2 regions of the Streptomyces sp. NPDC002734 genome follow, and region 1 is predicted to be linked to the other one. Evidence: riboswitches for the same ligand, from Rfam matches in the RefSeq annotation. Region 1 holds a riboswitch; the other holds the start of a gene.
What was found. Region 1 has a riboswitch for cobalamin ahead of ABT026_RS22765 (VWA domain-containing protein). Riboswitches for the same ligand answer to the same signal wherever they lie in the genome.

Region 1 (15,182 bases):
GAGAACGGTTTCGGCGCGGACGCCGTCGTCCACCTGGGCAAGCACGGGTCGCTGGAGTGGCTGCCGGGCAAGAACGCCGCGCTGTCGGCGGCCTGCGCCACCGACGCCGCGCTGGGCGGGATGCCGTTGGTCTACCCGTTCCTGGTGAACGACCCGGGAGAGGGCGCGCAGGCCAAGCGGCGTGCGCACGCCACCGTCGTGGACCACCTGATCCCGCCGATGGCGCGCGCCGAGTCCTACGGCGACATCGCGCGCCTGGAGCAGCTGTTGGACGAGCACGCGAACATCGCGAGCATGGACCCGGCGAAGCTGCCGGCGGTGCGGGGCGAGATCTGGTCGCTGATGCGCGCGGCGGAACTGCACCGCGACCTGGGTCTGGAACAGCGCCCGGACGACGAGGAGTTCGACGACTTCCTGCTCCACGTCGACGGCTGGCTCTGCGAGATCAAGGACGCGCAGATCCGCGACGGCCTGCATGTGCTGGGCGAGGCCCCGGCCGGTGAGGCCCGGGTCAACCTGGTGCTGGCGATCCTGCGGGCGGCCCAGGTGTGGGGCGGCGTCGGCGGTGCCGTGCCGGGACTGCGGGCGGCGCTGGGCCTCAAGGGCGACGACGCCTCGGCCGTGGTCGACGGCGTCGAGGCGCGGGCCCGGGAGCTGGTGGAGCGGATGGAGGCCGCGGGCTGGGACCCGGCGGCCGCCGCGGCCCTGCACTACGACCCGGAGGTGCGGCGGGTGCTGGAGTTCGCCGCCGAGCAGGTCGTGCCGCGACTGGCCCGTACCACCGAGGAGTTGGACCACGTGGTGCACGCCCTCGCGGGCGGGTTCGTGCCGGCCGGGCCGTCGGGTTCGCCGCTGCGCGGGCTGGTGAACGTGCTGCCGACCGGACGCAACTTCTACACCGTGGACCCGCGGGCGGTGCCGTCGCGGCTGGCCTGGCAGACCGGTCAGGCGATGGCGCGCTCGCTGGTGGAGCGGCACCTGGCGGACACCGGGAGCTACCCGGAGTCGGTGGGCCTGTCGGTGTGGGGCACGTCGGCGATGCGGACCTCGGGCGACGACGTGGCGGAGGTGCTGGCGCTGCTGGGCGTGCGGCCCGAGTGGGACGAGGCGTCCCGTCGCGTGTCGCGGCTCGAGGTGGTGCCCCTGGAGGAGCTGGGGCGTCCCCGGATCGACGTCACGGTCCGCATCTCCGGCTTCTTCCGCGACGCCTTCCCGCACGTGGTGGCGATGCTGGACGACGCGGTGCGGATGGTCGCCGTGCTGGACGAGCCGGAGGAGCGCAACTTCGTGCGGGCGCACGCCCGGGCGGACCTGGCGGTGCACGGTGACGAGCGCCGGGCCACCACCCGCATCTTCGGCTCGAAGCCGGGATCCTACGGCGCCGGGATCCTGCAGCTCGTGGAGTCGGGCAGCTGGCGCGACGACCGCGATCTCGCCGAGGTGTACACGGCGTGGGGCGGCTTCGCCTACGGCCGCGGCCTGGACGGCGTGCCGGCGGCGGACGACATGCGGGCCAACTACCGCCGGATCAAGGTGGCGGCGAAGAACATCGACAGCGCCGAGCACGACATCGCGGACTCCGACGACTACTTCCAGTACCACGGCGGCATGATCGCCACGGTCCGGGCGCTGACCGGCTCCGACCCCAGGGCGTACGTGGGCGACTCGACCACGCCGGACGCGGTGCGCACCCGGACGCTGGCCGAGGAGACGGCCCGGGTGTTCCGCGCCCGGGTGGTCAACCCGCGGTGGATCGCGGCGATGCGGCGCCACGGCTACAAGGGCGCGTTCGAGCTGGCGGCGACGGTCGACTACCTCTTCGGGTTCGACGCGACGGCCGGCGTGGTGCACGACTGGATGTACGAGAAGCTGGCCGCCGAGTACGTCCTGGACGAGGAGACGCAGGAGTTCCTGCGGCGCTCCAACCCGTGGGCGCTGCACGGCATAGTGGAGCGGCTGCACGAGGCGGCGGACCGCGGCCTGTGGGCGGAGCCGGATCCGGAGACGTTGCGGGCGATGGCCGAGGTGTACCTGGAGGTCGAGGGCGAGCTGGAGGAGCGGTCCGAGTGAGCGCCGCGGTGAGGGTGCGGATCCTGGGCATCGGCATGGGGCCGCGGCACCTGACCGCCGAGGTCGTCGAGGCCCTGCGGGGCTGCGACTACGCGGTGGCCGCCCGCAAGGCGGAGGACGACGGGCTGCTGGAGGCGCGCCGCGTGGTGTGCGAGGCGCACGGCGTGGAGCTGGTGGAGGTGCCGGACCCGGAGCGTGACCGGCGTGACCCGAAGGACTATCCGGGGGCGGTGGCGGCCTGGCACGAGGCGCGGGTCGCCGCCTACGAGGGGGTGCTGGCCGCGCGCGGGGGGACGGCGGCCTTCCTGGTGTGGGGCGATCCCTCGCTGTACGACTCCACGGTGCGGATCGTGGAGCGGATCGCCGCGCGCGGCGTGGTGCCGGTGGAGTACGACGTACTGCCCGGGGTGAGCGCGCCGCAGCTGCTGGCGGCGCGCCATCGCATGGTGCTGCACGAGGTGGGGCGGCCGGTGCATGTGACGACGGCCCGCCGGCTGGCGGCCGCGGTCGCGGAGGGTCAGGAGAACATCGTGGTGATGCTGGGCGCTCAGCCGCGGTTCGAGGGGCTGGCGGACTGGTCCGTGTGGTGGGGGGCCAATCTCGGCGCGGACGGCGAGGAGCTGGTGGCCGGGCGGGTCGGGGAGGTGCTGCCAGAGATCCTGCGGGCGCGGGAGCGGGCGCGTCGGGCGGCCGGGTGGGTGATGGACGTGTGTCTGCTGAGGAAGGGCGCGGTGGCGTGAGCGGGCTGCTGGTGGCGGGAACCACCTCGGACGCCGGGAAGAGCGTGGTGACGACGGCGCTGTGCCGGGCGTTCGCCCGGCGGGGGCTGCGGGTGGCGCCGTACAAGGCCCAGAACATGTCGAACAACTCGATGGTGTGCCGGGGCCGGGACGGGGCGACGGCCGAGATCGGGCGCGCCCAGTGGGTGCAGGCGGTGGCGGCGCGGGCGGTGCCCGAGCCGGCCATGAACCCGGTGCTGCTGAAGCCGGGCACCGACCGGCGTAGCCATGTGGTGCTGATGGGGCAGCCGGCCGGGAACGTCTCCTCGTCGAACTGGGAGGCGGGGCGCCGTCATCTGGCGCGGGCGGCGCACGCCGCCTACGACGACCTGGCCGCCCGGTACGACGTGGTGGTGGCCGAGGGCGCGGGGAGCCCCGCCGAGATCAACCTGCGGGCCGGCGACTACGTGAACATGGGGCTGGCGCGGCACGCCGGGCTGCCGGTGGTGGTGGTCGGCGACATCGACCGGGGCGGGGTGTTCGCCTCGATGTACGGGACGGTGGGGCTGCTGGAGCCGGCCGACCAGGCGCTGATGGCCGGGTTCGTGGTCAACAAGTTCCGCGGTGACGTGGGTCTGCTGCGGCCGGGGCTTGAGGACCTGGAACGGCTCACCGGGCGCCGGGTGTTCGGTGTGCTGCCGTGGGACCCGGGACTGTGGCTGGACTCGGAGGACGCCCTCGACCTGGAGGGCCGCCGGGCGCGCGGGGACGCGGTGCGGCGGGTGGCCGTGGTGCGGCTGCCGCGGGTCAGCAACTTCACCGACGTGGACGCGCTCGGCCTGGAGCCGGACCTGGACGTGGTGTTCGCGTCGGGGCCCGGGGACCTGTCGGACGCCGACCTGGTGGTGCTGCCGGGGACCCGCTCGACGCTGGCGGACCTGGCGTGGCTGCGCTCGCGTGGCCTGGACCGGGCGGTGGTGGAGCACGTCCGGCGGGGGCGGCCGGTGCTGGGGGTCTGCGGGGGCTTCCAGATGCTGGGGCGGGTCGTCGCCGACCCGGAGGGCGTCGAGGCGGAGCCGGGCGCGTCCGCGGAGGGGCTGGGGCTGCTCGACGTGCGGACGGACTTCTCGGCGGAGAAGACGCTGCGGCTGCCGGAGGGTTCGGCGCTGGGGGCGCCGGCGTCCGGCTACGAGATCCACCACGGTCGGATCACCGTGGGCGACGGGGCCGAGGAGTTCCTGGGTGGGGCCCGGGCGGGCAACGTGTTCGGGACGATGTGGCACGGCAGCCTGGAGGGCGACGCCTTCCGGTCGGCGTTCCTCGGCGCGGCGCTGGGGTGCGCGCCCTCGGGCGTGCGGTTCGCGAAGGCGCGGGAGGCCCGGATCGAGGGCCTGGCCGACCTGGCGGAGGAGCACCTGGACGTCGACGCGCTGGTCGCGCTGGCCCGCGACGGGGCTCCGGCCTCGCTTCCGGTGCTGCCGCCCGGAGGTGTGCGGTGAGGCTGCTGCTGCTGGGCGGGACCTCGGAGGCGCGGGAGCTGGCAGCGCTGCTGGTGGACGCCGGGATCGACGTGACGACCTCGCTGGCGGGCCGGGTGGCCCGGCCCCGGCTGCCGGTGGGCGAGGTGCGGATCGGCGGCTTCGGCGGCGTGCCCGGGCTGCGGTCGGCGCTCGCCGGCTTCGACGCGGTGGTCGACGCGACGCATCCGTTCGCACAGGGGATGAGCGCCAACGCCGAGGCGGCGTGCGGGAGTTCGAGGGTGCCGCTGCTGCGGCTCGAGCGGCCGGGGTGGGAGCCGGATCCGGCGTGGTCGTACGTCTCCTCGCACGAGGAGGCCGCGGGGTGTGCGGCTCGGCTGGGGGTGCGGCCCTTCGTGACGGTGGGGCGGCAGGAGCTGCGCCGGTTCGTGCCGACTCTGGCGTCGACTGCCGTGCTGGCGCGGGTCGTTGACGTCCCGGACCTCGAACTGCCTCCCGCGTGGCGGTTGGTGACCAGCCGGGGCCCCTACTCCCTTGACGGTGAGCGGGAGTTGTTCCGTGAGCACGGCGCGGACGTGCTGGTGACCAAGGACTCCGGGGGCACGTACACCTGGCCGAAGATGGAGGCCGCGCGCGAGCTCGGCGTGCCCGTGGTGGTCGTCAGGCGGCCACCGGGCGCGGCGGGTGTGCCGGTGGTCCACGACGTGGCCGAGGCGTTCGCCTGGGTTCGTGCGGCGGCCGGCTGACCGGTCCTGCGCTCACGCCTCCCCGGCCGCGGGCACCGCGTAGCCGGGGACGGAGGGCCAGCGCACGGTGAGCACCACCGACTCCTCCTCCGCGACCCAGGAGTGGTCCACGCCCTCGCCCCACACGACGTAGTCCCCCTGCCGCTCCAGCACGACGCTGCGGTGGGGGAACTCGACCCGGAACCGCCCGCTGACGAGCACCTGCAGTGCGGTGCGCTTCTCGCCGCGCACCCACTGGGCCCGCCGGTCGCCCCGGGGGTGGACGCCCCACTTGATCTCCAGGGCCTCGCTGTGTCGCGGGTCGCCCGGCTCCTTGAAGTGCCCGAGCAGCCAGCCCCGGTCGAGGGCCGCGTCCTGGCCGGCGTTGCCCGTGTACACGCTGTCGTCCATGGCTTCGGACGTTAGCAGCCGCCCGGCCCGGACCCGCGGCGCGGGGGCGTGGCGTCCCCCGGCCGCCCGGTCCGTGCCGGACGGTCGGCGTCACGCTCCCGGCGCAGGTCCCTGCCCGGGTCGATCACCCAGTGGTTGGTCCTGAGGACCCGTCCCGCGAAGCTGATGTCGGCCTCACGGAGGTGGCGGAACCCGACGGAGCGGCAGATGCCGTTGGACGCCGCGTTGTCCACGGCCGGGAAGGCGTGCACCGGGCCCCAGCGGTTCTGGTCCCTGGCCTCTTCCAGCAGGGCGCGGACGGCTCGCTTGCCGAGGCCCTGGCCCTGCCATTCGGGCAGGACCATCCAGCCGATCTCGGACATCGGCCCGTCGCCACTCTCGTGGGACCAGATGGTCACGGTCCCGGCCACCACTTCGGGACCGGCCCCGTCAGGGACGATCATCTTCAGCCACGCGATGTCGTCCGCCGCCTCCCGGGCGTCGCGACGGACCTTGTCCGCCATCCCCTCCCGCGGCAGGGGGCCGCCCAGGTCCGCCATCATGACGGGATCGCAGCGCATCCTGATGTACGCGCCGAGGTCGTCCGGTGCGACGTCGCGCAACCGCATCTGCTTCTCCTCGGTACCGGTCACGCCCGGGTCGGCGAGTCGCTCGTGCTCTCGCGTCGGGCAGAGGTCCGTGCCGCCGCGAATGCCGCCGCGGCGAGGGCGGCGCTGAGGCCGACGCGGCGGGCCAGGGTGGTGGCGCGGGGGATGTCGGGTGGGGTGGGGGGTGCGCCGTCGCCCATGGTCGGGCGGTGTTCGGTGCCGGAGGCGTAGTGGTTGGTGCCGCCGAGGGTGAGGCCGAGGGCGCCGGCGAAGGAGGCCTCGACGACGCCCGCGTTGGGGCTGGGGTGGCCGGCGGCGTCGCGGCGCCAGGCAACCAGGGGCGCGGTGGGGCCGTTGGGCGAGGTGGCGGCGGTGAGCAGGCCGGCCAGGCGGGCGCCGGGCAGGTTGAGGAGGTCGTCGAGGCGGGCGGAGGCCCAGCCGAAGCGCACGTGGCGGGGGGTGCGGTGGCCGACCATGGCGTCGAGGGTGTTGGCGGCCCGGTAGGCGATCAGGCCGGGGACGCCGGCCAGGGCGCCCCAGACGAGGGGGGCGACCACGGCGTCGGAGGTGTTCTCGGCGACGGACTCGACGACGGCCCGGGCGACCTGTCCCTCGTCCAGGGTGGTGGTGTCGCGGCCCACCAGGGATCGGAGCCGGCGGCGGGCGGCGGGCAGGTCGGGGGCGGCGAGGCGGGCGTGGACCGCGGACGCCTCGCGTTCCAGGGAGCGTCCGCCGAGGACGGCCCAGGTGGCCAGGGCGGTGACGGCCACGTGGGTCACGGGACGGCGGGCGGCGGCCCGTTCGGCGGCGACGCCGAGGGCCGCGGCGCCGCCGACCAGCAGCGCGGTGTAGGCGGCGCCCCGGGCGCGGGAGTCGGCGTGCAGGCGCCGTTCGAGGGCCCCGGCGACGGTGCCGAAGCCGGCGACCGGGTGGAAACGGCGCGGGTCGCCCAGGAACCGGTCGGCGGCGTGCCCCAGGAGGAGACCGGCCGCGCGGGTGCTCGCCGGGGAGGCGGTCACGCGGGAGCGGCGCATGCCCGCACCTCCGCGAGGGCGTCGAGGAAGCGGCGGGTGGTCTCCGGCGGCCGGACCGCGAGGCGGATCCAGGAGGCGTCCAGGCCGGGGAAGGTGTCGGCGCGCCGGGCGGCGACGCCGTGCTCGCGAAGCAGGCCGTGCAGCCCCTCCCCCGGCCGGGCGAGGACGAAGGGGCCGCTGGAGGGGGTGAACGGCACCCCGGCGGCGGCCAGCCCGTCCTGGAGGAACTCCCGCCACACGGCGAGCTGTTCGGCCCGGGCACGGGCCTCGGGGAGCGCCTCAGGGGCGGTGCAGGCGACGGTGGCGGCGACGGCGGGCGACGACAGCGACCAGGGGGTCTGGGCGCGGGCCAGTTCCCGCACGACGGCCGGGTCGCCGACGACGTAGCCGGCGCGTATGCCGGGGATCGACCAGTGCTTGGTGAGGCTGCGGATCACCAGCAGCCCTTCGGCGCGCTCGTCGGCGAGGGACTCCGGCTCGCCGGGGACGGCGTCCATGAAGGCCTCGTCGACGACGATCAGGCGGCCACGGCGGCGCAGCGCACGCAGCGTGGCCGCCGGGTGGAGGGCGCCGGTGGGGTTGGTGGGGTTACCGATGACGACGAGGTCGGCGTCCTCGGGGACTGCGGCCGCATCGAGGGCGAAGCCGTCCTCGGGGCGGCAGAACACGCTGGTGACGGTGTGTCCGGCCTGTTCGAGGGCGGCGTGGGGCTCGGTGAACTGCGGGTGGACGACCACCGGGCGCCGCCAGGGGCGCAGGCGGGCGACGAGGGTGAACGCCTCGGCGGCGCCCGCGGTGGGCAGCGCCTCCTGCGGGGGCCGGTGGTGGCGGCGGGCGACGGCCCGGCGGGCGGGTTCGGCGTCGGGGTAGGCGGCGGCGTCGGCGATGCTGTCGTGCAGCGCGCGGTCGAGCCAGTCGGGGCGCTCGCCCGGGTAGACGTTGACGGCGAGGTCGAGAAGTCCGCCGCGGGCCTCGGAGTCGCCGTGGTGACGCAGTGGGTCCCAGGCGGCAGGGCCGCCGGGTCGCGGGGCGGCGGACGCGCCCGCGCGGTGGACGGCGTCGGCGAACCGCTGGGCGAGCCGGGGGTGTCCGGCCCAGTGGACGTGCAGGTAGGAGGCGTGCAGCGTCGGTGAGGCGAAGCCCTCGGGGCGGCCGTCGATCTCCCAGGCGGGAGTGGTGGCGCAGGCGCCGGGGGCGGTGCGGGTGCGGTGGAACTCGTGCCCGGTGACCCGCTCCCCCGCCCTGGTCAGGAGGGTGTCGCCGGGCGAGGTCGCGTGCGGGTAGCGCAGGGTGAGGCGTCCGGTCATCGCGGCCTGGGCGGGGAGCACGCCGGCCATGGGGATGTCGTCGAGGGTCTCGGTGAGGTAGAGCAGGCCTGCGCATTCGGCCACCGTGGGCAGGCCGTCCCGGACAGCCTGCCGGACGGAAGTCAACAAAGCCGCGTTGGCGGCGAGTTCGGCGGCGTACACCTCGGGGAAGCCGCCGCCGAGGTAGAGGCCACGGGTGCCGGGGGGCAGGGCGGGGTCGGTCAGCGGGTCGAAGGCGACGACCTCGCAGCCCGCGGCGGTCAGGAGTTCCTCGGTCTCGGTGTAGCGGAAGGTGAAGGCGCGGCCGCCGGCCACGGCGACGACGGGGCGTTCGCCGCCGGGCGGCGCGGTGACCTCGTCGGCCGGGTTCCAGGCCACGGCGTCCAGCGGCGGTGCGCTGCGGGCCAGGGCGAGGACGGCGTCGACGTCGACGTCCCGGGCGATCCGCTCGCCGAGCCGGCGGACGGCGCGGGCCGAGTCCTCGCGTTCGGCGGCGGGGACGAGCCCGAGGTGGCGGGAGGGCGCGCCGATCTCCTCGTCGCGGTGCACGACGCCGAGCACAGGCAGCCGCAGGGAGCGGCGTATCTCGGCGACGTTGCGCTCGGAGCCGGCCTTGTTGAGGATGACGCCGACGACGTCGACGGCGGGGTCCCAGGAGGCCATGCCTTCGACGATCGCCGCGGCCGAGCGGGACATCCGGGAGACGTCGACGACCAGGACGACCGGCGTGTGGGTGAGGGCGGCGACGTGGGCGGTGGAGGCGAAGCCGTCCGTGCCGATCCGCCCGTCGTGCAGGCCCATCACGCCCTCGACCACGGCGACGTCGGCGCCGCGGGCTCCGTGCAGCAGGAGCGGCGCGACGCGCTCCTCCCCCACCAGGTGGGGGTCGAGGTTGCGGCCGGGGCGGCCGGTGGCGAGGGCGTGGTAGCCGGGGTCGATGTAGTCGGGGCCGGTCTTGTGACCGCTGACGGTGTGGCCCGCGGCGCGCAGCGCGGCCATCAGGCCGGTGGCGACGGTGGTCTTGCCCTGACCGGTCATCGGGGCGGCGATCATGATCCGGGGCAGCGGCACGGGCGGGGTGCCGTGCGGGGCCGGCGAGGGTCCGGGCCGGGCGTGCGTCACCATTCGATGCCTCGCTGGCCCTTCTGCCCCGCGTCCATGGGGTGCTTGACCTTGGTCATCTCGGTGACCAGGTCGGCGGCCTCGAGCAGTTGCGGGGCGGCCCGGCGTCCGGTGATCACCACGTGCTGGCGGCCGGGGCGCTCGCGCAGGGCGGTGACGACGTCCTCGACGTCGATCCAGCCCCAGGCGAGGGGGTAGGTGAACTCGTCGAGGACCAGCAGGTCGTGCGTCTGCTCGGCCAGGCGCCGCTTGATCTCGGCCCAGCCCTCGGCGGCGGCCGTGGCGTGGTCCTCGGCGTCGCCGTGCTTGCGGGTCCAGGACCAGCCGGAGCCCATCTTGTGCCACTCGACGGGACCGCCCTCGCCGGTCTCCGCGTGGAGCCGGCCCAAGCGCTCCAAGACCGTCTGCTCGCCGATGCGCCACTTGGCGGACTTGACGAACTGGAAGACCCCGATGTTCCAGCCCTGGTTCCAGCCGCGCAGGGCGAGGCCGAAGGCGGCGGTGGACTTGCCCTTGCCGTCGCCGGTGTGGACGACCAGGAGGGGCTTGTTACGGCGCTGGCGGGTGGTGAGTCCGTCGTCGGGCACGACGGTCGGCTGTCCCTGGGGCATCAGGCGGCCCTCTCTCGGACGGCGGTGCTCAGCGCGTCGGCGCTGACCTCGCGGACGGGCAGGTGGTCGGCGTGCAGGCGGGCGGCCAGGCCGGCGGCCAGGCCGAGCCGCAGGGGGCCGGACTCGCTGTCGACCACCACGGCGCTGACGCCGAGGGAGGCGACCTGGTCGGCGGCCCGCAGCGAGCGGGCGACGGCGTCCTTGCCACCGGTGGCGCGGCCGTCGGTGACGACGACCAGCAGGGGACGCAACCGCGGGTGGCGCCGGCGTTCGCGGGCGACGACGCGGGCGGCCTCCAGCAGTCCCTCGGCGAGGGGCGTGCGGCCGCCGGCCGGAAGGTCGTCGAGGCGGGCGGCGGCGATGTCCACCGAGTGGGTGGGGGGCAGGGCGAGTTCGGCGTGCTGCCCGCGGAAGGTGATCAGGCCGACCTTGTCGCGGCGGCGGTAGGCGTCGAGGAGCAGGGAGAGGACGGCGGTCTTGACCTGGCTCATGCGCTTGCGGGCCGCCATGGAACCGGAGGCGTCGACGCAGAAGAGGATCAGGTTGGCCTCGCGGCCCTCCCTGACGGCGGTGCGCAGGTCCTCGCCGCGCAGCCGCAGCGGGCCGTCGGCGCGGCCGGTCCGGGTGCGGGCCGCCGCCGCGCGCACCGTCTCGACCAGGTGCAGGGAGCCCCCGGCGTCCTGGCCGGGCCGGGCGACGCCGACCCGGCGGCCCCGGCTTCCCAGGGCGCGGCTGCGGCGGCCGTCGGTGCCCTCGCCGGTGCCCCGGACGGTGAGCAGTCGCGGGCGGTAGGGGGCGGTGGCCTTGACGGTGGTGTCCTGCGCGGCTCCCCGGCCGGGGGGTGCGGCAGGCGTCCGGTCGGCGTCCGCGTCCGGGGAGTCGTCCGGTCCGGCGGCGGGCTCCGGGGCCTTCGGGGTGGCGTCGTCGGGGGCCTGACCGCCTTCGGCGCCGCCTCCTGTCGCCCCCGGTTCGCGCGCGTCGTTCTCCCCGGGTGCGTCCTCCCCGAGTCCGTCGTCGCCTGGTCCGTCGTCGCCCGCCCCGTCCGGGCCCTCGTCGGCCGGGGGCTGGGAGGGCGGCGGGTCCGGTGGGAGTTCGTCGTCGCCCAGGATCCGGTCGAGCAGGTCCTCGTCGAGCCCGGGCGCGTCGAAGGGGTTGCGGCGGCGCCGGTGCGGCAGGGCGAGCCGGGCGGCGCGGCGGATGTCGGCGCGGGTCACGGTGGTCCGGCCGGCCCAGGCGGCGTGGGCCACCGCGGTGCGGGCGGTGACGATGTCGGCGCGCAGCCCGTCCACGTCGAACGCGGCGCATATCTCGGCGATCTTGGTGAGCGCGGTGTCCGGGAGGAGGACTTGGCCGAGCCGCTCGCGGGCCGCGGCCACCCGGGCCGCCAGGGCCTGTTCGGCGGGACGGTGGCGCGCCGCGAAGCCGGCCGGGTCGGCGTCGTAGGCCATCCGCCGCCGCACCACCTCGGCACGGGGCGCGGGATCGCGAGGCGCGGCGACCTCGACGGTGAGGCCGAACCGGTCGAGGAGCTGCGGCCGCAGCTCGCCCTCCTCGGGGTTCATGGTGCCGATGAGCAGGAACCGGGCGGAGTGCTCCACGGAGAACCCGTCGCGTTCGACGGTGACCCGCCCGGTGGCGGCGGCGTCCAGCAGCAGGTCGACCAGGTGGTCGGGGAGGAGGTTGACCTCGTCGGCGTACAGGATGCCGCGGTGGGCGCGGGCCAGCAGACCGGGCTCGTAGGCCACCTTGCCGTGCGCGAGGGCCTTCTCGAGGTGCAGGGAGCCGAGGACGCGGTCCTCGGTGGCGCCCACGGGGAGTTCGACGAGCCGCACCGGGCGGCTCTCCACCGGGGCGCCAGCCGCGAAGGGGCCGTCCGGCGAGGCGTCGTCGGGGTCGGCGGGGTCCGTGGAGAAGCGGTCCTCGGGGTGGACGTCCACGGGCGGCAGCAGGGCGGCCAGCGCGCGGGCGGCGGTCGACTTGGCGGTGCCCTTCTCGCCGCGGACGAGGACGCCGCCGATCGCGGGCGAGATGCCGGTCAGGACCAGGGAGAGGCCGAGGTCGTCGAGTTCGCCGGCGTCGCAGCCGACGATCGCGGAAAAGGGGTAGTGCGAACGCACCAATGGCATGTGAGGCTCCCGCTCGTTTCGCCATCCGTATGGGGGCGGGCGCGAGGCCGGTCTTCGGACTTGCCGAGTCCTCGTGAGCGAGGCTCGGTTCACCGCAGCGGGCCTGTGCCGGAATCTCACCGGGCTTCCCAGATTCTCCCCGCCGGCCGTCCTCACCGTTTCCGATGGCTGGGCCGTAGGGGCACCTCGTGCCTGTGATGGACCACGATAGCGTCACCGGCATGACGATCGGCACGCCCCCTCCCCCTGCCTCCACGAACACCGCCTCCACGAACACCGTCTCCCAGGCCGCCGCTTCCCGGATCACCGTCGTCGGCGTGACCGCCGACGGCTGGCCCTCGCTGCCCGAGCGGCTGCGACGCACGGTGCTGGAGGCGGAGGTGGTGCTGGGCGGGCGGCGGCATCTGGCGATGCTGCCGGAGGTGACCGGGCAGCGCCGTGAGGCGTGGCCCTCGCCACTGCGCGAGGGCCTGCCCCCGCTGCTGGCGTCGCTGGGCGGGGCGCGGGTGGTGGCGCTGGCCTCGGGCGACCCGCTGGTGTCCGGTATCGGCACGACCCTCGTCGATCTGCTGGGAGTCGGCTCGGTGGACGTCGAACCGGCGGTTTCCTCGGTGGCGTTGGCGCGGGCCCGCATGGGCTGGCCGTCGGAGCGGTGCGCCGTGGTGACGCTGGTGGGCCGTGATCCGCGGTTGCTGCTGCGGGAGTTGGCGCCCGGGCACCGGGTGCTGGTGCTGTCCTCCGACGCTGCGACCCCGACCGCGGTGGCGGCGCTGCTGGCGGGCGCGGGATACGGGCGGAGCGTGGTGACGGTGCTCGGCGACCTGGGCACGGACCTCGAGTCGCGGTTGTCGGGCACGGCCGACGACTGGCTGGCCTCGCCACCCGGCGAGGCGCCGGCCCTGAACGTGCTGGCTCTGGAGCTCGCGGGGCCGCCGGCCCACGGTCTGGTGGCGGGGCTGCCGGACGACGCGTTCGAGAACGACGGCCAGCTGACCCGGCGTGACCTTCGGGCCTCGGCGTTGGCACGGCTGGCGCCCGCGCCGGGACAGCACCTGTGGGACGTGGGCGCGGGCGCCGGATCGGTGGGCATCGAGTGGATGCGGGCGCACCCCACCTGTGTCACCACCGCCGTGGAGGCGGACGCCGGACGCGCCGCCCGCGTCGCCCGTAACGCGGGCCGGCTGGGCGTGCCGGGGCTGCGGGTGGTGACCGGGCGGGCCCCGGACGCGCTGGCCGGACTGGCCGCGCCGGACGCGGTGTTCATCGGTGGCGGGGCCACCCGGCCAGGCGTCCTGGAGGCATGTCTGGGGGCGCTGCGGCCGGGCGGCCGGCTGGTGGTGCACGGGGTGACGCTGGAGACGGAGACGCTGCTCGCGGACGCCTACCGCCGCCACGGCGGGGAGTTGACCCGCCTGGCGGTGGAGACGACGGCGCCCATCGGTTCGTTCACCGGCTGGACGCCGGCGCGGACGGTCACCCAGTGGAGCCTGACGGTGGGCTGAGGCGAGGGCGGGCCGGGTCGTAGAGGAACGACTCGCCGCCGGGGGCCGGGTCGAGCGCCCGGCCCACCAGGATGACGGCGGCCTGCCGCAGGCCGGCCGTCTCCACCGCGTCGGCGATGTCCGCGACGGTGCCGCGCAGCACCGACTCCTGCGGCTGGCTGGCCCGGTGGACCACCACCACCGGACAGTCGGGGCCGTACTCGGGCGTCAGCTCCTCCATCAGTTCGCGGATCCGGGTGATGGCCAGGTGCAGCACCAGGGTGGCCCGGGTGGCGGCGAACGCGGCCAGCGACTCGGTCGCGGGCATCGCGGTCGACCGGGCCCGGGTGCGGGTGAGGACCACGGACTGGGCGAGCAGCGGGACGGTCAGCTCCCGCCCCGCCACGGCCGCGGCGGCGGCGTAGGCGGGGACGCCGGGGGTGACGTCCCAGGGGACGCCGTGGGCGTCCAGGCGGCGGGTCTGCTCGGCGAGCGCCGAGTACAGCGAGGGATCGCCGGAGGTCAGGCGGACGACCTCCTGGCCCTGCCGGTGGGCGTCGACCAGGTGCTCGGTGATCCGGTCCAGGTCGAGCCGCTGGGTGTCGACCAGTTCGGCGCCGGGCGCGCAGTGGTCGAGGACCAGCGGGTCCAGGTAGGTGCCGGGGTAGAGCACCGTTCCGGCCGCGGCGAGCAGGCGCACCGCCCGGACGGTGAGCAGGTCCGCGGCGCCGGGGCCGGCGCCGACGAAGTGGACGGTCACGGCTTCACCCACCTCGGTGTCCAGACCCGGCCCGACGCCGAGACGCGGGTGCCGGAGGCGCCGACGATCAGCAGGCAGCGCATGTCGATGGTCGCGGGGTCGAGTTCGCCGAGCGTGGTGACGGTGAGCGACTCGCCGGGCCGTCCGACGCCCCGGCCGACCACGACGACGGTCTCCGGCGCGCGGTGCTCCAGCAGGACGCGGCGCGCAGTGGCGATCTGTTCCGTGCGGGAGCGGGAGGCGGGGTTGTACACGGCCAGCGCCAGGTCGGCCTCGGCGACGGCGTGCAGGCGGCGTTCGACGACGTCCCACGGCTTGAGCCGGTCGGAGAGGCTGACGACCGCGAAGTCGCCGCCCACGGGCGCGCCGGCCCGTGCGGCGACGGCCTGGACGGCGCTGACACCGGGCAGCACCCGCACCGGCACGTGCCGCAGGTCCGGGTCCTCGGCGGCCTCGAAGACGGCGGTGGCCATGCCGAAGACCCCGGCGTCCCCGCCGGAGACCACCGCGACGCGCTCGCCCCGTGCGGCCAACTCCAAGGCCAGGCGTGCGCGTTCGAGCTCCACGGTGTTACCGGAGGCGTGTCTGGTCAGGCCGGCACGCTGGGGGACCCGGTCGACGTAGGGGCCGTAGCCGACGACGTGGTCGACCTCGGCGAGCGCGGCGGACGCCTCGGGGGTCAGCCAGGCATCGGGGCCGGGGCCCAGGCCGACGACCAGCAACTCGGCCGCCGAGGTTGCCGAGGCCGGCG
Region 2 (15,182 bases), on a different contig from region 1:
TCGCGGTCAGCAGCGCGACACTCGCGCCGACGAAGCCCCCGGACACCCGGGTGGGCGGGACCAGGACCCGCAGCGTCCCGTCGTACCCCCGTCCGGCGAGGCCGGTGTGCAGCCGGCCCGCCCGGTCGAAGGCCCGCACGAACGCGGTGGCCCCCAGCCCGCCCAGCGAACGCCAGGCCGCGGCCTTGGTCCGCTGCCCGAGCCGAGCCGCCTGCGCCTGCCGGACCTGCCGCACCGAGTCGAGCAGCAGGAACGCCATCCGGTACGTCACCACCGCCACGTCCACCACCGCCGCCGGCACCCCCGCCCGCACCAGGCGGGGCAGGAGGTCCGACATCGGCGTGGTGAACGCGAACACCAGCACGCCCAGCGAGGCCGCCGAACTCCGCAACAGGAGCTCACCGGCCCGCAGCGCCCCGTCGGGCGCCGGGCCCAGCACCGCGCCGTCCGGCCCGCCGACCCGCACCAACAGCGTCGCCGCGCCGGTGACGCAGAACCCGAGCGGCGCGCGGTAGGCCCGCCACAGCCGCCCGGCCGGCACCCGCGCGAATCCCAGCAGCACCACCAGGGCGGTCACCAGCACCAGCAGGGCGCCCGGCCACGGCGGCAGCGCGACGGCGAGCAGCGTGAGCCCGAACCCGAGCACCGCCTTGTCCACAGGATGACGGCGGCGCCAGCAACTGCTGTGCGCCGCCGCGTCGATCGACAGCACAGGCGTCAAACCCGCCTGGCTGCGGCGTCGTTCCGGCCGTCGTGGGTGGCGGCACCCGCACCGGTGTTGGCGTCCGCGTCCACGGGGGCGGCGATGGCGTCCGCGTCCACAGGGGCGGCCGGAGCGGCCACCTCACCGGCGGCAGCCGTGCCCGCCCGGGCCTCGCCCTGCCGACGCCCGCGCCACAGGCCCAGGCAGTAGGAGACGACTCCCGCCCCCACCGCCGCCTGAAGCGCGAACAGCCCCGACTCGATCTCGCCGGACGGAGGTTCGTACACCGGCGAGAACCAGGGGCGGTAGTCCGGGTCGATCTCCTGGATCGCCACCTCCGCCTCGGCGTCGGCCCCGGTGAACGGCTCGGGCTTGTGGTCGCCCATGCCGAGGACCACCGGCAGCACCGCCATGGCGGCCACGGTCAGCACCAGCAGCAGGTTGATCCGCAGGTTCCGGCTCATCGCGACACCGCCCCGGTGCTCGCGCCCGCGCCGGTCCGGGCCTTGCCCGGCCCGGCGGTCCGCAGGCCCAGCCGGGCCAGCTCACCCGCGCTCGACTGCGCCAGCAGCCGCACCACCAGCACGGTGAGCAGCCCCTCGCTCACCGCCAGCGGGATCTGCGTGACCGCGAAGATGGACCCGAACTTGCCCAGCGCGCCCGCGAATCCGCCCACCGGGTCGGGGAAGGCCAGCGCGAGCTGCACGCTGGTCACGCAGTAGGTGCTGAGGTCGGCGACGAACGCCGCGCAGAACACCGCCACCGCGAGCCGCGCCCCGCACCGCAGGGCCAGCCGGTACACGCCGTACCCGGCCCAGGGGCCGACCACGGCCATCGAGAAGACGTTGGCGCCGAGTGTGGTGAGCCCGCCGTGGGCGAGCAACAGCGCCTGGAACAACAACGTGACGGTGCCGAGCACCGCCATCACAGGGGGCCGGAACAGCACCGCCCCCAGCCCGCTCCCCGTAGGGTGCGAGCAACTACCGGTCACCGACGGCAACTTGAGCGCCGACAGGACGAACATGAACGCGCCCGAAGCTCCCAGGAGCAGCGTGCTCTCGGGATGTTCCCTCACCTCACGGGTGAGTTGACGAACTCCGTGGACGACAAACGGCGCAGACGCGGCAACCCAGGCGATCGCGTGCGCCGGAGGAAGAAACCCCTCGGCTATGTGCATGGCTCAGCAGACCCTCTCCAGCACCTCGTGGATGGACGACGCGCCTTGGCCGGTCTCCTGGCTGACGGGTACCACACGCCCGTGCTCCGCCTTCCCGGGTCCGTGAGGACCCAGTGGCTGCCCGTGAGGGCCGGAGCCGGACTTCCCGATCACAGTGGCGAGGGCCGCACCGGCATCACACCGGATTTCCCGTTCACCAAGACCTTGTGACAGTAATCCGGCATCCCGCCCACTGACAAGCGAGCCCGATCCGGCCACCGGCGTCCGCGACCGCCCGACACGCCCCGCACCGCGGGCGCCGCAAGGGCCGAGGGGCGGGCTCAGTCCTTCCCGCGGTCGAGCCCCCAGGTCTGCAGGACGTAGGGCCGTCCCTTCTCCTCACCCTCGATCAGGGGCACGTCCAGCAGACGGAATCCGGCCCTGGTGGCGACGCCGACGCTCGCCGCGTTCTCCGCCTCCAGCTCGAGGATCACCTGCTCCGCCCCCAGCTCCTCGAAGGCGTACGCGGCCATCACCCGCACCGCCCGGGCCGCCAGCCCCTGCCCGCGGTGCGCCGGGCCCACCGCGTAGCCGATCTCCACGCCCTCCGGAGCCCGGCGCAGCATCACCTCGCCGAGCGGGGCCCCGCCGTCCAGCGTGATGGCGAGCAGGATGGTCGTCCCCTCGGCCCGCAGCTCGCGGGTGCGCACCAGCCGGGCGCGCGAGGCCGACTCGTCGAAGGGGGAGACGATGGGCGTCCAGTAGGCGATGTCCGGGTGGTCGAACAACGCCGGCATCGCCGCCAGGTCGTCCTCCGTCCAGTCCCGCAGGACCAGACCCTCCCCGGTCAGTTCCATCCGCTCGGGAAAGGGCGACGCGTCATGACTCATGCGGGGTGACCTCCTGGCCTGGCCGGAAAACACGGGTGGCACCGGCGCCGGGTGCGCGAGTGCCGCGGACGGTGCGCGGTGCATGGTGCACATCCTCTGTGGTGCATTCCATCCTCCCGCCGACCGGATGTCAGTCCGATTTTCGCCGGGCGACCCCGTGACGCCCCTCCGCCCTCTCACGGCCGCTCACCGGAGCTCGCTGAAGCGCTCCGTCTCCCGGCTGTCACCGGCGACGATGATCGTGTCGTCGGGCCCCACGACCGTCGCCGGCGTCGCGTAGGTGAAGTCCTCGCCGGGGCGCTTGACGGCGACGACGGTCAGCCCGAAGCGGGAGCGGATGTCGCTCGCGCCCAGGGGGATGCCGACGATTCCGGCCGGCGGATTCGTCTTGACCATGGCGAAGCCCTCCTCCCACTCGATGTAGTCGAGCATGCGGCCGAGCACCAGGTGGGCGACCCGCTGCCCCATGTCGTGCTCGGGCAGGACGACGTGGTGGACGCCGAGCTGGGAGAGGATCCGGCCGTGCTCCTCGCTGGTCGCCTTGGCCCAGACGTGCTTGATGCCGAAGGAGACCAGCAGCGAGGCCGTGAGGATGCTGGCCTCCAGGTTGGAGCCGATGGCGACGACGGCCCGGTCGAAGTCCTGAACGCCCAGCTGCCGCAGCGCGTCCTCCTTGGTGGAGTCCGCCCGGACGGCGTGGGTGAGGACCCCGGACAGCGCCTGCACGACGTCCTGACCGGCGTCGATGCCCAGCACCTCGGTGTCCGCCTCGACCAGCGCCTTGGCGACGGCACGGCCGAACCGGCCGAGACCGACGACCACCACGGCGTCCCGGTGGCCGGCCCGCTGCCTGCGCTGCCTGCGTTGCCTGCTGGGGATGAACTTCCTAGCCAATGACGGGACGCTCCTCGGGAAGGTCGTACAGGCGGACGCGATGGCGCAGGGCGAGCGCGGACGCGACGGTGATCGGCCCGAGCCGCCCGACGAACATCAGCACCACCAGCAGCAGTTGGAGGCCGACGGGCAGACGCGTGGTGATGCCGGTGGACATCCCCGTGGTGGAGAAGGCCGAGACGACCTCGAACAGCGACCGGTCGAGGCCGTGCTCGGCGAAGACCATGAAGGCCATGGTGGAGACGACGACCGCGGCGACCGACAGCAGCGCCACGGTCAGCGCCTGGCGCAGCAGCGACGCGGACAGGCGGCGGTCGAAGACGTTCACCAAGCTCTCCCCGCGGATCTCCGCGTACAGCACGAAGAACAGCACCGCGAAGGTGGTGACCTTGATGCCGCCGGCCGTGCCCGCGCTGGACCCGCCGACGAACATCAGCACGTCCATGCCGAGCCAGCTCACCGGGCGCAGCGCGGCCAGGTCCACGCTGTTGAACCCCGCGGTGCGGGGGATGACGCCCTGGAAGAACCCGGCCAGCAGCTTCCCGGGAACGTCCAGCGGCCCCAGCGTCGCCGGGTTGGACCACTCCGCCGCGGTGACGAAGGCGCAGCCGCCGACCAGGAAGGCGCCGGTGCCGCAGAGCGCGATCTTGGTGTGGGCCGACCAGGCGCGGGGGCGGTGGAACCGGCGTCGCAGCTCGAACAGCACGGGGAAGCCGAGCCCGCCGGTGATGATCGCCAGCGCGACGGGCACGCAGATCCACGGGTCGGTGACGAAGGACATCAGGCTGTCGGAGTAGAGCGCGAAGCCGGCGTTGTTGAACGCGGAGACGCCGTGGAACACCCCCAGCCACACCGCCCGCGGCCACGGCTCGTCGTAGCCGGTGGCGAACCGCAGCGTCAGTACCAGCGCGGTCGCCGCCTCGACGACCAGGGAGGCCTTCACCACGCCGGTGACCACCGCGCGGATGTCCCCGAGCCCCAGCGTCTTGGTCTCCGTCGCCGCGGTCATCCGCGCCCGCAGCCCCATCCGGTGCGAGACCAGCAGGACCAGTACGGACGCCGACGTCATGATCCCGAAGCCGCCGACCTGCACGAGCCCGAGGATCACCACGTGCCCGAAGCCGCTCCAGTACGAGGCGGTGTCCACCACGACCAGGCCGGTCACGCACACCGTGGACGTCGCGGTGAACAGTGCCTCCAGCAGCCCGGCGCCGCCCGGTCCCGCCTTGGCGGCAGGCAGCATCAGCAGCCCCGTGCCGGCCGCGACGGCGGCGGCGAAGCCGGCGACCACCACCTGCGCGGGGTGCCGCAGCCGCGGCCGCAGCCCGCGCCGCGGACCGGGCCCCCGCCGGGGCCGCCACCGTGACCCCGCCGGGCCTCCCGGTGCGTCCTGCCCGCCCGGCCCGGCCGTCGGGACGGGCGCCGCGACTCTTCTCACCCGCCGACGGTAGGCACACCTCCCCGTCCCCCTCGCGCCGGATCCTGCCGTCTGCCGCGCCGGTTCCCCCGACCGGGGGTTCCCGGCCGTCCTGGCAGGGTTCCGCCCGGTCCCGGCAGGGTCACGTCACCGAGCGGCAGGGCGGGCCCGCTCGCGGTCCTCGCGGTCCTCGCGGTCCTCGCGGTCCTCGCGGGCGGAGCGGGGACGGATGTCAGCGGCCCGCCTGCTGCTCACTCGGACGTCACGCCCGCACTCCCGACCGCACGGGGGGCTGCCCCCACCACACCGGCGGCCCGGCCCCGGGGCGAGGCCGTCAGCAGACCTCGCCGACCTGGTCGGCGAACTCGTCGACGCTCATCGCCCGGCCCGCGGCCCAGACCTGCCCGGGGCGAAGGGACGCCAGGTCGTCGGCGGTGAAGGCGCCGTCACCGTAGTACTCCCCGTCGTACGAGTAGAAGGAGAGCGAGTACGTCCGCCCGGGCAGGAGCTCCCGCGCGCCGCCTCCCTCTACGAGCCAGGAGTCCGGCGGGGAGAGCACGGAGATGACGGCCCGCCCGCGATGCGTCATCCCCCGCGGCACCTCCCAACCGCCGTCCTCCACGGACGCGCGGTCCTCGCCAGCACCTTCCGTCCCGGCGCCGTCCTCACCGGCGCTTTCCGTCCCGGCCCTGCCCTCGCCAGCACCTTCCGTCCCGGCGCCGTCCTCACCGGCGCTTTCCGTCCCGGCCCTGCCCTCGCCGGCACCCTCCGTTCCGGCGTCGTCCGTCCCGGCACCGGTCGACCCGGTCGGCCAACTCTCCAGCCGCATGGCCGTAATGGGCTCGCTCCCGTCGTCGCACGGCTGCAGCACGGCCACCGGCCGCCCGTCCTCCCCGTTCGTCACCGCGACCAGCGTCAGGTGGGCGGGAGTGCACCCGCTCACCATGCCGAGCCCCAGCACCAGACACACCGCCGCACCCGTACGTCTCATCGCGGTCCCCCTCCGCCGTGAACGCCTCGCTCCCAGGCTCGCCCCGCCCCCGCCGGGAGTCGAGCTCCGTACGGTCTCGGATCGGCGGAAGCCGGATCAGGAAGCGGGGCAGAGCGTCCTGCGCAGGCCGTAGTTGAGGTGGCTTCCGTCCTCGTCGGTGGGCGTGATGCCGTTGTAGGAGAACAGTTCGGCGGCGCTGTGGTCCGGGTCCGCCACCCCGCTGTCGAGAGCCGCGCACTGCTTGCGGGCCGCGTAGATCGCCTTCTCCTCGTCCTTGAAGAGGCTGACGTCGACGTCGAAGACGACCCGCATGACGTCGGCCCGGGCGGTCCCCTGCGGCTCGGGCGGCAGGGCGGCGTCCGACGCCTCGGGCGCGGGGCTGTCGGAGGCGCCACCGGCGGTGTCCCCGCCGGCCCCGTCCTCGGCCTCGTCCCCAGCCCCGTCCTCTGCCGGGGCGCTGCTGCCCGCCGCGCTCGACGCCGCCGGCGCCGGAGCGCCGATGTCGTCCTTGCCGTCACCACCGCTGTCGCAGCCCACGGCGGTAACGGCGAGTACGGCGGCGACGGCCGCAGTGGCGATACGGATGCGCATGGTTTCCCCCGAGGTGGACGCGAGTGCGTGGAGGACCAGAGTGCGGCAGCCGGACCCCAGCGGGCGCTGCGGTGACAGGGCCATGACCTTTCCCGAACACGCCTGCCGCACAGCCCCGTTGTCAGTGCCTCCCGCTAACCTCGCGACCGCGCGGTCGGCTTACCGGGGGTTCCAGCTCTGAAGAGAATGGTTGCATCCCCGGCCTGTACGGGGGCGGCCCGGAGAACGCGTCCGGGACCCAACCGACGACCGGGCTTCGTCGATGGCCAGCGACACCACCTGCCAGAGCCGACCGCGCACCGTCCCCTCGGCCCCGTGGCCCTGCCCGGAGCCCTCAGAGGCCCCGCAGTGCCTCGTACAGGTCGTCGTAGGCGGTCCAGCAGTCGACGCTGCCGTCGTCGTACAGGCTGCCCATGTACCAGTCGTCGTCGCCGACGGGCTTCACCAGACACAGGCCGTGGAACCCGAGAACGATCTCCGGGCGCAGCGTTTCTGGATCTCCGACGCCCGCCACCCACCGCACCGTCCGGCCGGGATCCAGGGCGACAGCCTCCCGATCCCCCGACACCTCCCGGATCCGTCGAAGGGTCCAGCCCTCGGGTAGCCGCGCGTCTGCCATCCACAAAGGATCGCACCCGCGAGCCCGGTGGGTGACGGGCGAAACCGCTCCACCGTCGCCGGTCGGCGGGCTTCTCCCGGACTGAGCGCCCTTGACCGTCGCGCAGTCCCCGATGGTCTGTCTCGTCACCGCCCGACTCGGTGCGCGCCTGGTCGGCTCGCTTCCTGGAACCGCCGCGTACCTTGGCTGGACCTGAAGGAGCCTGAACAACCCATCAAGGACCGTTCCGGGAGGATGACCGAACACAGATCGGGTCGGCACCGACAACCTCACAGCCCCATGCCGAGCCGGATGGACCGTCTGCGTCAGCGGTCGCACGCGGTCGCACGGCACGGGTGTCACGGCAGCCGAACGCTCAAGGTGCGTCTTCGCTGCTGACCTGATCGGTCGGCTGTCGCCAACTCTGCGCCTCGTGCTGTGCGACGAGTTCGCCCAGGTCGTTGGAGACCATGACAGTGGCGAGCCGTCCTGCGATGGCCACGACCTCCGGCCAATGGGCGGACCGAAGGTGCTCCTCGTCGGTGTCGTTGGGCGCCTCCGCTGCCGCCGCGTTGAGGGCACCGCCCAGCTCGCGCACAAGAGCCACCTCCTCCTCGGTCCTGAGGCTGACTCCGAGGTACCGCTCGGGCTCGTCCGCGTCACAGAAGTCGTCGAAGAGGGTGTGAAAGATGTGATCCAGGTTCTCGAACGTCGACGGGTCCAGCCACACATCACGCTGCCAGGGCGGGTTGGCCAGGGCGAGGACCGCAGGCACCAGGTTGACGCGGAAGTTGGCCAAGCGTTGTGAATCCTCGTTCATGGGCCGAGCGTAGACACCGCAGTGATCAGGAGGGCAACGCTTTACGCGTGGGCTCCGGCAGCGCCCCGCAGTCCCCGTGGCGCCCCCGCGTCAGGCGTCTTTCGCCCGGGTCCAGAACTGACGCGGCGCGAACCCGTCACGCCGCAGCCAGTGCTCGGTATAGACGATCCGCTTGGCCTCGATCACCACGAGTGGGCCCGACGGCGGCTCGTCGAGGGAGAGTGACCTCTCGACGTGATCGGACTGCCAACGGAAAGCCGACCAGTAGCGCTCGAAATCCGCCTCCGGCCCGGACAGCACGCGAGCCTCGCCGAAGAGCTGAGCACCTCGACTGCTGGCCTGCCCGACCAACGGAGCGAAGATCCCCACCGACACCCGCGGGTCCGCGGCGACATTTCTCATCTTCGGCGAACCGGCTGCCGCGGTGAACATCACCGCGAAATCGAGGTGGAAGTACCGCACCGGCGTCGCGAGCGGCCCCTCCGGCCCTGCCGTCGCGAGCACGCACATGTTCTGCGACGACAGCAGGTTGAGTACGCGCTCTTCCAGACGCTCGCGATCGAGTCGCTTCTTCGGTGACGGGCCGGCCAGCCACGGGTTGGTCACAGGCATGATCGACCGTCCCATGCCCTGCCACGGGGGTCGGAGTGGTTTGCCCAACCGTGATCACCGGAAGTGCCGGCCACACCTCACCGGCCATCTGCTCACGGCGCCTGCCTGCCCCGTGTGCGCCATGGGTGCAAAGGCCCAACCGTCTGACACACGCCAAACAGGTGGGCCGAATAGGAGCGTTCCTAGTCGGCCCACCTGCTGTTATGGCTGTCGGGGTGGCGGGATTTGAACCCACGACCTCTTCGTCCCGAACGAAGCGCGCTGCCAAGCTGCGCTACACCCCGATCGTCTTCGCGTTCCCGCGTCGACGACGTTTACTTTAGCCCACCGGCGGCCTGAGGCGAAATCCGGTTTTCGGGCGGCAGCGGACGAAGCCGGGGCACAGGTGGTCGACCGCGACCAGCAGGACGCCCAGGCCGTAGCAGGTGAGGCCGAACAGCAGGGCGTTGCCGACCAGGCCGAGGGTCCCGTTGTGGGCGGCGTCGAGGAAGGGGTAGGGGGCGCGCCCGGGCGCGTCGGCCGGGAGCAGGGTGCTCCGGACGAGAGCGGCACCCAGGTAGGCGAGGGGGTAGAGCACCCAGGCGGTGGCGTGGCGGAGCCGCAGCGTGCGGGGGGCGGTCAGCAGCAGCCAGTCCAGCAGGGCGGCGAGCGGCGTGACCACGGTGAGCAGCAGGGCTGCCGCGAGGCCCCAGCGGCCGCCGGGGCCGGGGTCGGAGAAGGCGGGGCGGCCCGGGACGGCGAAGGCGTGCACCAGGGCGGCCAGCAGGACGTAGAGCAGCGCGGCACCGGTGAGGGCGGGGCGCACCGGGCGGCCGGCGCTCCAGGCGCGCTGGGCGGAGACGGCGAGGACCAGGGCCAGCAGGATGTTGGCCTGCACGGTGAAGTGGGTGAGCGCCTGGAGCGGGCGGCCCAGCACCATGCAGACGGTCACGCCGCCCGCCGCGGCCAGCGCGGCGCCCAGGCGGAACAGGGCGGTCAGGGGTCGGCGGGCCGGAGGTATGACGGCTGTGGGCGGGACGTACGACGGCATGATCGTGGCCCAGCCCGGCACGGCGGGGAGGTCCGGGATGTCCCTCGGTATGGGAGCGGTCATGCCCTCACGCTAGGCGTTACTGGGCATATCGGGCGATTCCGTGCGGCCGAACGAGGGACGCCGCACCACGGAAGTGGTGCGGCGTCCCGGTCGTGCGGTACTGCGACGGCCGCGGTCGAGGCGGCTCACGGACGTGGAGGTGCGGAGGTGCGGAGGTGCGGAGCTGTGGGGATCGGGCCGAGGGGGCGCTGTCGGGCGGACGGACCTCGGCCTCGGGTCAGCGCGCCCAGTCCTCCGCGACCAGCGTCAGCAGCGTCGCCTCCGGCAGGCAGGCGAACCGGAACGGCGTGTACCGGTTGGCCCCGCAGCCCGCCGAGACGTGCAGGAAGGACGTGTTGCCGCCGGCGGTGTGGGTGGACAGCCCCTTCACCCGGTCGGTGTCGAGGTCGCAGTTGGTGACCAGGGCGCCGTAGAACGGGATGCACAGCTGCCCGCCGTGCGTGTGGCCCGCGAGGACCAGCGGGTAGCCGTCCTCGGTGAACGCATCCAGCGAGCGCAGATAGGGCGCGTGCACGACGCCCATGGCGAAGTCACCGGCGCCGGACGGGCCGCCCGCGACCTCGTCGTACCGGTCCCGCTTGATGTGCGGGTCGTCCAGCCCGGTCAGCTCGACCGAGACACCCTCGACCTTCAACGTGCCACGGGTGTTGGTGAGGTTCAGCCAGCCCGCCTCGTCGAACGCGTCCCGCAGCCCCTCCCAGGGGTTGTGGATCGCACCGGTGGCGGGCTCGTTGCCGTTGAGGCCGTGCTTGCCCTGGACCTTCTCGATCAGGTACTTGGCCGGGTTGCGCAGCTTGGGACCGTAGTAGTCGTTGGAGCCGAAGACGTACGCCCCCGGGAACTCCATCAGCGGCTCCAGCGCGTCCAGCACCTCCGGCACGCCCTCGGTGTCGGAGAGGTTGTCGCCGGTGTTGATGACGAAGTCGGGCCGCAGCCCGGCCAGCGACCGCAGCCAGCGCTGCTTCTTACGCTGCCCGCTGACCATGTGGATGTCGGAGATCTGCAGGACGCGCAGCGGGCGCATCCCGGCGGGCAGGACCGGAACGGTCACCCGCCGCAGCCGGAACGCACGGGCCTCGAACCCGGCGGAGTAGACGAGACCGGCGGCAGCCGCCGCGGTGATGCCGAGGGGGACCTTGTAGAGCGCGCGCATGCCGTCCATCGTCTCAGGGTGCCCGCAGGACCGTAAATCAAGGGGCGTTCGCTGCGACACACCTGCGACAATCAAGCCATGACCACGCTCAAGTCGAAGCTGCAGGAAGACCTCAACGCGGCGATCAAGGGGCGCGACGAGCTGCGCTCCTCGACGCTCCGCCTCACCCTGACCGCGATCACCAAGGAGGAGGTGTCGGGTACGGAGAAGCGCGAGCTCTCCGACGACGAGGTCCTCAAGGTGATCACCCGTGAGGCGAAGAAGCGGCGCGAGGCCGCGGAGGCGTTCGCGCAGGGCGGCCGTCCCGAGAGCGCCGAGCGGGAGAAGGCCGAGGGCGAGTTCCTCGCCGAGTACCTGCCCCAGCAGCTGAGCGACGACGAGCTGAACGGTCTGGTGGACCAGGCGGTCGAGGAGGCCAGGGCGGCCGGCGCCGAGGGCCCCAGGGCCATGGGCCAGGTCATGAAGATCGTGAACCCGAAGGTGGCCGGGCGTGCTGAGGGCGGCCGGGTGGCCGCCGCGGTGAAGGCGCGTCTCCTGGGCTGACGCCCGCGCCGCGCCGGCCCGCGTCCACCTGCGCGGTGCCCGCGTCCACCCGCACGAGGTCTGCGGCCCGCGCGTCCGAAGCGCCCCGCCCGGTCCGGGGCGCTCGCTCAGTGGGGCGCTCGCTCAGTCCGAGGCGCCCCACGCTCCACAACGACACTCGGCCCCTCACCGCGTCGTGCGGTGAGGGGCCGAGTGCTGTCACGCCGTCCGCGCCGGGGGCCCTGAGGCCGCCGGGGGAGTGGCGGGGCGCAGGCCTCAGGGGCCGTTGCCGCCGCCGTTGTCGTTGCCCTGGACGAAGCCGCCGGTGGTGGTCGGGTCGGCGCCCGTGGCACCTCCGGTGAGGTCGCCGCCGGTCAGGCCGCCGAGGGTGAGCCCGCCGTCCGTCGTGGTCCCGCCGTTCGTCGTCAGGCCGCCGTCGGTCCCACCGTCTCCGCCGTTGCCGCCGCCGAACATGCCGCCGAAGAGGCCGCCACCGGGCTTGCCGTCGCGGCCCTTGTCCTTGTCCTTCGGCTTGTCGGCCGGGATGTGGACCTTGTGGAAGGGCGGCGCGTCCTTGCCCTGCAGCGCGCCGGTCATGGCCTGCCGCCAGATCGGGCCGGGGCCCGCGCCACCGGAGACCTTGTCGAAGTAGGTGCCGCCGATGGTGATGCGGACCATCGACTGCTGCTGCATCGGGTCGCCCAGCCACACCGCCGAGGACAGGTTCGGGGTGTACCCCACGAACCAGGCGTTCTTGCGGGCGTCCGTGGTGCCGGTCTTGCCCGCGTTGTCGCGGTCGGAGAGGCCCGCGCGGGCGCCGGTGCCGGAGTCGGTGACCCCGGAGAGCAGGGTGTTGACCGCGTCCGCGGTCCGCTCCTCCATGGCCCGTTCGCAGGTCGACTTCGGCACGCCGATGGTCTTCTTCTTCTCGCCGATCTTCTGCGTGACCGACTCGATGGCGATCGGCGTGCAGTACATGCCACGCGAGGCGAAGGTGGCGTAGGCGGAGGCCATGGTCAGCGGGGAGATCGACTGCGTGCCCAGGATGACGGAGGGCTGCGCGTCGGGCAGCTTCTTGCCCGCGCCGGTGCGCACGCCCATCTTCTCCACCATCTCCAGCGTCGGGCAGAGGCCGAGGTCGCCGACCATCTGCACGAAGTAGGTGTTGATGGAGAGCTTCATCGCCTCCTGCAGCGAGTACGGGCCGACTTCCGACTCGATCTCGTTCTGCGTCATCTCCCCCTGGTTGTAGGTGCTCTTGCAGCCCTGGACCTTGGGGTACGGCATCTTGTTGGGCGAGGGGTAGACCTTGTTCAGCGGCAGGCCGCCCTCTATCGCGGCGGCGGCGAGGAACGGCTTGAAGGTGGATCCGGTCGGGAAGCCGCCGCTGTCGCCCATGGCCTGGTCGACCGAGTAGTTGATCACCGTCTGGTGCTTCTTGGCGTCCGAGCCGTAGGGCTGGGACTGGCCCATGGCCAGGATCTTCCCCGTGCCGGGCTCGACCATCGTGGCCGCGGCGGCCACCTTGTCGTCCTTGTAGACGTGGCTCTTCAGCGACGCCTGCACGGACTCCTGCGCCTGCGGGTCCAGCGTGGTGCGGATCGTCATGCCGCCCTGCGCCCACAGCTTGGCGCGGGTCTCGCGGTCCTTGCCGAAGGCGGGGTCGTCGAGGAAGACGCGGCGCACGTAGTCGCAGAAGAAGCCGGCGCCCTTGGCGGAGGTGATGCAGCCGTTGCGCGGCTCGCGGATCTTCAGCCCCAGCGGCTTCTTCTTCGCCGCCGTGGCCTGCGCCTTCGAGATGTCCCCGACCTGCGCCATCCGGTCGATGACGACGTTGCGCCGCCTCTCGGCCGTCTTCGGGTTGTCGATCGGGTCGTAGTGCGTGGGGGACTGGACCAGGCCGGCCAGCAGGGCGGCCTCCTGGAGCTCCAGATCCTCCGCGGACTTCGAGAAGTAGCGCTGCGAGGCGGCCTCGACGCCGTAGGCGGACTGACCGAAGTACGTGATGTTGAGGTAGTTCTCGAGGATCTTCTTCTTCCCGAGCTCCTCCTCCACCTGGATCGCGTACTTCAGCTCCTGGATCTTGCGGCCCAGGGTCTGCTGGGTGGCCTGCGCGACCTTGTCCGGGTCGTCGCCCGCCATCTCCACGAAGACGTTCTTCACGTACTGCTGGGTCAGCGTGGACGCGCCCTGGGTGACCTCGCCGCTGCGCGCGTTGCTGTTGAGCGCGCGCAGCACGCCCTTCAGGTCGACCGCGCCGTGGTCGTAGAAGCGGGCGTCCTCGATGGCGACGATCGCCTTCCGCAGCTGCGGCGACATCTTCTTCAGCGGCACCACGGTGCGGTCGCGGAAGTACACCGTGGCGATCTTGCCGCCCTCGGAGTCGAGGATGGTGGTGCGCTGGCTGAGCGGAGGCGTCTTCAGATTCGCCGGGATCTCGGCGAAGCTCTCGACCGATCCCTTCGCCGCCAGGCCCAGTGTCCCGAAGGCGGGCAGGGCGATGCCGGCCAGCACGCCGCCGGCGAGGACGCTGATCCCGAGGAACTTCGCGGCCTGCTGGACTGGCGAGAGGCCTCCACCCGAGCGCTTGTTTGGCATGAGGGCAGCCTACGTTCTCGTTTGCCGGACAGAGGTAAATGCCTTGGCCTAAGCTGCTCCCGGCTGTCACGACAGCGGTGCGAGCTGTAGATCCGTATGTCGGGACGTCCTACGGCCCCGGATCGTTCCGGAACCGCGTGAACTCCTTCCCGGGGATGCCCGAATCATCCTCCGGTGTCGATCAATGCCCCTTGCGTGACGAGTGACCTGTCCGCATGTGCCGCGATAGCGGCTTTTGTCGCCAGGCCACTCCTCCGGGTGATCTGCCGCTTACCCATAGTCCGTTCGGGCCATTCAAGATTGGGCCCGTCGGGGGTGTTGCACTCTGTCCGCCTTCCGTAACGTCCTCAACTGGCGGCGGTGAATATGCCGCTGCCGCCGTGGGGGAGCCTCGATTCGGGAGAGGACGGCGCCGGTATGGGCTGGGTTACCGACTGGAGTGCGCAGGCGGCCTGCCGCACTACCGATCCGGATGAACTGTTCGTTCAAGGAGCAGCGCAGAACAGGGCCAAGGCGGTGTGCACCGGATGCCCGGTGCGGACGGAGTGCCTGGCCGACGCGCTGGACAACCGCGTCGAATTCGGCGTGTGGGGAGGCATGACGGAGCGGGAGCGCCGAGCGCTGCTGCGCCGCCGGCCGACCGTGACCTCCTGGCGTCGCTTGCTGGAGACGGCGCGCATGGAGTACGAGCGGGAGGCGGGAATCCTGCCGCTCGACGAGGCGGAAGAGGCCTACGAGAGCTACGCGGCGGTGGGGTGACCGCCGCGGTGCGGTCGAAGCGCCGTGGTGCGGTGAGCTGACGACCGCGTCGCGGTGAGCGACCGCTGCAGGCGGCAGTGGGCAGTGGAGGGCGGGAACCGGGGTCGGACAGTGACCCCGGGCCGCCGCTTCGCCGTTTCCGCCGTCCCGGTGCGCTGTGGTGCCCGGGTGGCTGTTAGGACCGCGCGGCACCGCGGGGGTCCGGACGCTCAGGTCTGTGCGGGCGCGTCCTGCTGCGCGGAGCGGTCCTCGGGCGTCGTCGCCCTCGCCTGCTCCGGCTCGGGAGCATCGCCCGGCCCGGGGACGTCCGCATGCTCGGGTGCCGCGTCGCCGTGTGCGGTCGTGGACGTGCCGGCGGAGTCCGCACGGGGCGCGGCCAGTCGTG

Region 2: it holds a riboswitch for cobalamin, as region 1 does, so the genes downstream of both, ABT026_RS09930 (energy-coupling factor ABC transporter permease) here and ABT026_RS22765 (VWA domain-containing protein) in region 1, are expected to answer to the same signal.

Annotation. Positions count from the first base shown of each region.
Region 1 covers NZ_JBEOVU010000027.1:21,867-37,048, forward strand. Annotated here, with positions in the region: gene cobN (cobaltochelatase subunit CobN) at 1-2,070, shown strand, start outside; gene cobF (precorrin-6A synthase (deacetylating)) at 2,067-2,810, shown strand; gene ABT026_RS22725 (cobyric acid synthase) at 2,807-4,288, shown strand; gene ABT026_RS22730 (cobalt-precorrin-6A reductase) at 4,285-5,013, shown strand; gene ABT026_RS22735 (cupin domain-containing protein) at 5,026-5,403, opposite strand; partial or broken gene ABT026_RS22740 (GNAT family N-acetyltransferase) at 5,508-6,011, opposite strand; gene ABT026_RS22745 (cobalamin biosynthesis protein) at 6,032-7,024, opposite strand; gene cobBC (bifunctional hydrogenobyrinic acid a,c-diamide synthase/histidinol phosphate aminotransferase CobBC) at 7,006-9,456, opposite strand; gene cobO (cob(I)yrinic acid a,c-diamide adenosyltransferase) at 9,450-10,064, opposite strand; gene ABT026_RS22765 (VWA domain-containing protein) at 10,064-12,190, opposite strand; cobalamin riboswitch at 12,233-12,379, opposite strand; gene cbiE (precorrin-6y C5,15-methyltransferase (decarboxylating) subunit CbiE) at 12,412-13,692, shown strand; gene cobM (precorrin-4 C(11)-methyltransferase) at 13,664-14,431, opposite strand; gene ABT026_RS22780 (precorrin-2 C(20)-methyltransferase) at 14,428-15,182, opposite strand, start outside.
Region 2 covers NZ_JBEOVU010000008.1:112,767-127,948, reverse strand. Annotated here, with positions in the region: gene cbiQ (cobalt ECF transporter T component CbiQ) at 1-712, opposite strand, end outside; gene ABT026_RS09935 (energy-coupling factor ABC transporter substrate-binding protein) at 718-1,167, opposite strand; gene ABT026_RS09930 (energy-coupling factor ABC transporter permease) at 1,164-1,880, opposite strand; cobalamin riboswitch at 1,911-2,096, opposite strand; gene ABT026_RS09925 (GNAT family N-acetyltransferase) at 2,201-2,749, opposite strand; gene ABT026_RS09920 (potassium channel family protein) at 2,936-3,643, opposite strand; gene ABT026_RS09915 (TrkH family potassium uptake protein) at 3,636-5,081, opposite strand; gene ABT026_RS09910 (hypothetical protein) at 5,395-6,051, opposite strand; gene ABT026_RS09905 (hypothetical protein) at 6,148-6,642, opposite strand; gene ABT026_RS09900 (hypothetical protein) at 6,977-7,261, opposite strand; gene ABT026_RS09895 (SCO4402 family protein) at 7,617-8,060, opposite strand; gene ABT026_RS09890 (pyridoxamine 5'-phosphate oxidase family protein) at 8,151-8,672, opposite strand; tRNA gene ABT026_RS09885 (tRNA-Pro) at 8,883-8,956, opposite strand; gene ABT026_RS09880 (Pr6Pr family membrane protein) at 8,992-9,765, opposite strand; gene ABT026_RS09875 (metallophosphoesterase) at 9,983-10,918, opposite strand; gene ABT026_RS09870 (GatB/YqeY domain-containing protein) at 10,997-11,461, shown strand; gene ABT026_RS09865 (transglycosylase domain-containing protein) at 11,717-14,038, opposite strand; gene ABT026_RS09860 (WhiB family transcriptional regulator) at 14,456-14,797, shown strand; gene bagB (ATPase BagB) at 15,007-15,182, opposite strand, start outside.